DNA from 2 places in the Variovorax sp. AB1(2024) genome. Region 1 is predicted to be linked to the other one. Evidence: riboswitches for the same ligand, from Rfam matches in the RefSeq annotation. Region 1 holds a riboswitch; the other holds the start of a gene.
The links. A riboswitch is a leader RNA that binds a small molecule or an ion and turns the genes downstream of it on or off. The one in region 1 is predicted to bind S-adenosylhomocysteine.

Region 1 (2,391 bases):
GAAGCTCGGGTGGCCCGTGCCGCAACCCAGGTTCACGAGGCGGCCCTTGGCCAGCAGGATGATCTTCTTGCCGTCCGGGAAGGTGATGTGGTCGACCTGCGGCTTGATTTCTTCCCACTCGTACTTCTCGATCGAAGCGACGTCGATCTCGTTGTCGAAGTGGCCGATGTTGCAGACGATGGCCTGGTCCTTCATCTTGACCATGGTGTCGTGCGTGATCACGTCCTTGTTGCCCGTGGTCGTCACGAAGATGTCGGCCTTGTCGGCGGCGTACTCCATCGTCACGACCTTGTAGCCTTCCATCGCGGCCTGCAGGGCGTTGATCGGGTCGATCTCGGTGACCCACACTTGCGCCGACAGCGCGCGCAGCGCCTGTGCCGAGCCCTTGCCCACGTCGCCGTAGCCGGCCACGCAAGCCACCTTGCCGGCGATCATCACGTCGGTCGCGCGCTTGATGCCGTCCACCAGGGACTCGCGGCAGCCGTACAGGTTGTCGAACTTGCTCTTGGTGACCGAGTCGTTCACGTTGATGGCGCGGAACAGCAGCGTGCCCTTGGCCGACATTTCGTTCAGGCGGTGCACGCCGGTGGTCGTTTCCTCGGTCACGCCGATGATCTCGGCGGACTTGCGGGTGTACCAGGTCGGATCGACAGCCAGCTTGGCCTTGATGGCGGCGTACAGGATGCGTTCTTCTTCACTGGTCGGGTTGGCCAGCACGCTCTGGTCTTTTTCGGCGCGCTGGCCCAGGTGCATCAGCAACGTGGCGTCGCCGCCGTCGTCCAGGATCATGTTCGGGCCTTCGCCCTTCGAGCCCTTGGGACCGAAGTCGAAGATGGCGTGGGTGTAGTCCCAGTAGTCCTTCAGCGACTCGCCCTTGATGGCGAACACCGGCGTGCCCTTTTCGGCGATGGCGGCGGCGGCGTGGTCCTGCGTCGAGAAGATGTTGCACGAGGCCCAGCGCACTTCGGCGCCCAGGGCTTGCAGCGTCTCGATCAGCACGGCCGTCTGGATGGTCATGTGCAGCGAGCCGGTGATGCGCGCGCCCTTGAGCGCCTGGCCCTTCGCGAACTCCTCGCGGATGGCCATCAGGCCGGGCATTTCGGTTTCCGCGATGCGGATTTCCTTGCGGCCCCAGGCAGCGAGGGACAGGTCGGCGATCGCCTGGTCGGCGGTCGAGACGGGGGTGGGCTTGAGAACAGCGCTCATGAGAACTCCAACAAAACTGGTTTGAAAGATGCCACTGCGTTCGGGGAAAAGGACTCACCGCGAGAACAGCGGGTGAGCGTGGTTGCGATGTGGATCCGAGCCTCACGCCTGGCGGCGCTGCAACGCTCCTCGGGACGGGGCATTGTAGACGGGGCGAACAGCCGCGCCAACCTCGGGGATTTGCGCGCATTTCGAGCGTCTTCTGCCCTCTTCGGCTGACATTTGCCAGCCTCAACGTTAAAGCCCCCTGTTTTTACGATTTGCTCAGGTTCGGTTCAGGAGCCAGCCGGCTCGCTGCCGGGCCCATCAGACAAAGAAGAGGGCTCAACATGAGGATGACGAGATATCTCGCGGGTTGTGGACTGGCCGCCTTGCTGGCGGCCTGCGGGGGCGGAGGCAGCGGTGGCGGTGCCACGGGCAGCGGGCTGCCGCTGGCGGGCCTGGACGGCGGCGCGCCGCAGGCGCAGGCCTCGGCCGCGCCCGAGTCCGCGCAAGTGGCGAAGGCGGCCAAGGCCGCACTGGCCGGCGCCGACGCGCGCAGCGGCACCTACCGCGTCTATGCATCCAACGGCACCCAGCAGCAACTGGCGCTCGACTTCGACGCCGGCAGCTACACGATGACGGACAACCTCGGCGCGGCCGAGTCCGGCACCTCCGCCGAAGACTTCACCGAGCCCGGCACCTACGTCTTCGCGAGCAGCCGCATCACCACGGCGGCCAACACGGCGCGCTTTCGCGTGGCGGCGGATGTGGTGGTCGGCGCGTTCCCGTTCCAAGCGGCGTACTCGAGCCCCGCGGCCTACGCCGCGCAGCCCTTCGTGGCGGCACGCGAATTCGTCAGCACCGCGGCGCTGCTGGACGGCACCTATAACCGCTTCAGCGTCACGCGCAGCCCGGGCGGCGCGCAGGACTCGACACTGCTGGCCATGCGCCTCTCTGGCAGCGGCACGGTGCTGGAGATCTGCAACGACGCGATCATCTACAAGATCGATCTCTGCCCTGCGGCCTCGAAGCGCACCTATTCGGTGGCGGCCGGCGCCGACGACACCTGGGTCGGCACCAACGTCGCCAACAGCAGCGACGTCGCCAACTTCCGCATGGCGCGAATCGGCGGCCAGAACGTCTATCTCGCGGGTGGCGTCAACCTGGCGCCGGCCGTGCAGTTCATGCGCATCGGCCTGCCCG
Region 2 (2,391 bases), 970 kb from region 1:
CCTCGATGTAGGGAATGAGGTGGGCCACGGCCGACTTCATGACGCGCGCCGACTTCACCACCTGCGGCAGGAACATCTTGCCCTGGCCGAACAGGTCGCCCACGATGTTCATGCCGTCCATCAGCGGGCCTTCGATCACGTGCAGCGGGCGGCCGCCCTTGGCGAGGATCTGCTGGTAGGCCTCTTCGGTGTCCTCGACGATGAAGTCGGTGATGCCGTGCACCATCGCGTGCGACAGGCGCTGGTTGACGTGCACCGGGTTCTCGGGCGTGCCGCGCCATTCGAGCTTCTTGCTGTCGTCCTTCGCGCCGCTCTTGGCGGTTTCGGCCACCTCGACGAGGCGCTCGCCGGCGTCGGGGCGGCGGTTGAGCACCACGTCTTCCACGCGCTCGCGCAGCGTCGGCTCCAGGTCGTCGTACACGCCCACCATGCCGGCGTTGACGATGCCCATGTCCATGCCGGCCTTGATGGCGTGGTACAGGAACACGGTGTGGATCGCCTCGCGCACCGGGTCGTTGCCGCGGAAGCTGAAGCTCACGTTGCTTACGCCGCCCGACACCTTGGCGCCCGGCAGGTTCTCCTTGATCCAGCGCACGGCGTTGATGAAGTCGACCGCGTAGTTGTCGTGTTCCTCGATGCCGGTGGCAATGGCGAAGATGTTCGGGTCGAAGATGATGTCTTCCGGCGGGAAGCCCACCTCGTCGACCAGGATGCGGTAGGCCCGCTCGCAGATCTCGACCTTGCGTGCGTAGGTGTCGGCCTGGCCCTTCTCGTCGAAGGCCATGACCACGGCGGCGGCGCCGTAGCGCTTGACCAGCTTGGCCTCGTGCTTGAACTTGTCGACGCCCTCCTTCATGGAGATGGAGTTGACGATGCCCTTGCCCTGGATGCAGCGCAGGCCCGCCTCGATGACCTCCCACTTCGAGCTGTCGACCATCACCGGCACGCGCGCGATGTCGGGCTCGCTGGCAATGAGGTTCAGGAAGCGCACCATGGCGGCCTTGCTGTCGAGCATGGCCTCGTCCATGTTGATGTCGATCACCTGCGCGCCGTTCTCGACCTGCTGGCGCGCCACGGCCAGCGCCTCTTCGAACTGGCCGTTCAGGATCATCCGCGCAAAGGCCTTGGAGCCGGTGACGTTGGTGCGCTCGCCGATATTGACGAACAGCGTGCCTTCGCCGATGGCGACCGGCTCGAGGCCGGACAGCTTCATGGGCGGGGGTGCCAGGGGGGCGGAATCGGGGGTAGCTGGAGCGGGAATCTGGGACATGGCCTCACCTGCGGAAGAGTCGAACAGGCGAGCGTCGTTGTCGCCCCAAGCCTGACGGCCGGCCGCTGTGGCCCGCCGCTGCAACGCTCCTTGGGAAGGCGAGCATTTTAGGGCGATTCAACCCGCCACGGGGAAAACCCCAGTTTCCATTCCCGCCCGCATCCACAGAATGCGGCCACCGTTTCCGAACGAACGTTCGTTTTTTCCAACCGACGTCAGGGAGTGCCGGATGGCCATGAAGTGCAATGTGGTTCTTTGCTGCGGGCTTGCCGCGGCGGCGATGGCAATGACCCCCATGGCCCGCGCGGCCGCCAGCGGCGGCTCGACGCTGGTGACGGCCCGAGCGGCCTCCGACGAGGCGAAGACCAGATACCCCATCGTGCTGGTCCACGGTCTTCTGGGCTTCGACAACCTGCTGGGCGTCGACTACTTCTACGGCATTCCCGACAAGCTGGCCGGCGCCGGCGCGCGGGTCTACGTGGCGCAGGTCTCGGGTACCAACACCTCGGAGATCCGCGGCGAGCAGCTGCTGCAGGAGCTCAAGACCATCCGCGCACTGGAAAAGAACCCGACGCTCAAGTTCAACCTGATCGGCCATTCCCAAGGCGCGCCCACGGTGCGCTATGTGGCGGCGGTGGCGCCCGACATGGTGGCGTCGGTCACCTCGGTGGGCGGCGCGAACGGCGGCTCCAAGGTGGCCGACCTGCTCGCCAGGCTGCCCGAGGGCGGCATCGCGCAAGGCGTGGTCGTCAAGGCCGTGGGGCTGCTGACCAGCGTGATCGGCTTCCTCTCGGGCAAGGACCCGAGCCAGCTGCCGGAAGTCCCGCTGAACGCGCTGGCCTCGCTGACCACGGCCGGTGGCGCGGCCTTCGACGCCAAGTTCCCGCAGGGACGGCCCGCGCAGGGCTCGTCGTGCAGCGTGAAGAGCGGCGCGGCAGTGGTGAACGGCGTGCGCTACTACTCGTGGTCGGGCGTGTCGACCGGCTTCAGCCTGTTCGACCCGAGCGACGCGCCGCTGTCGGCGCTGGGCACCCTCGCCTTCTTCGGCGAGGACAACGACGGCCTGCTCGCGACCTGCACCACGCGGCTCGGCACCCACCTGGGCGACTACCGCCAGAACC

Region 2: another riboswitch for S-adenosylhomocysteine. It lies ahead of metH (methionine synthase); the one in region 1 lies ahead of ahcY (adenosylhomocysteinase).

Annotation. Positions count from the first base shown of each region.
Region 1 is NZ_JBBHKP020000001.1:129,597-131,987, forward strand. It holds gene ahcY (adenosylhomocysteinase) at 1-1,206, opposite strand, end outside; S-adenosyl-L-homocysteine riboswitch at 1,274-1,343, opposite strand; gene WIX39_RS00645 (hypothetical protein) at 1,536-2,391, shown strand, end outside.
Region 2 is NZ_JBBHKP020000001.1:1,103,570-1,105,960, reverse strand. It holds gene metH (methionine synthase) at 1-1,213, opposite strand, end outside; S-adenosyl-L-homocysteine riboswitch at 1,293-1,368, opposite strand; gene WIX39_RS05365 (esterase/lipase family protein) at 1,557-2,391, shown strand, end outside.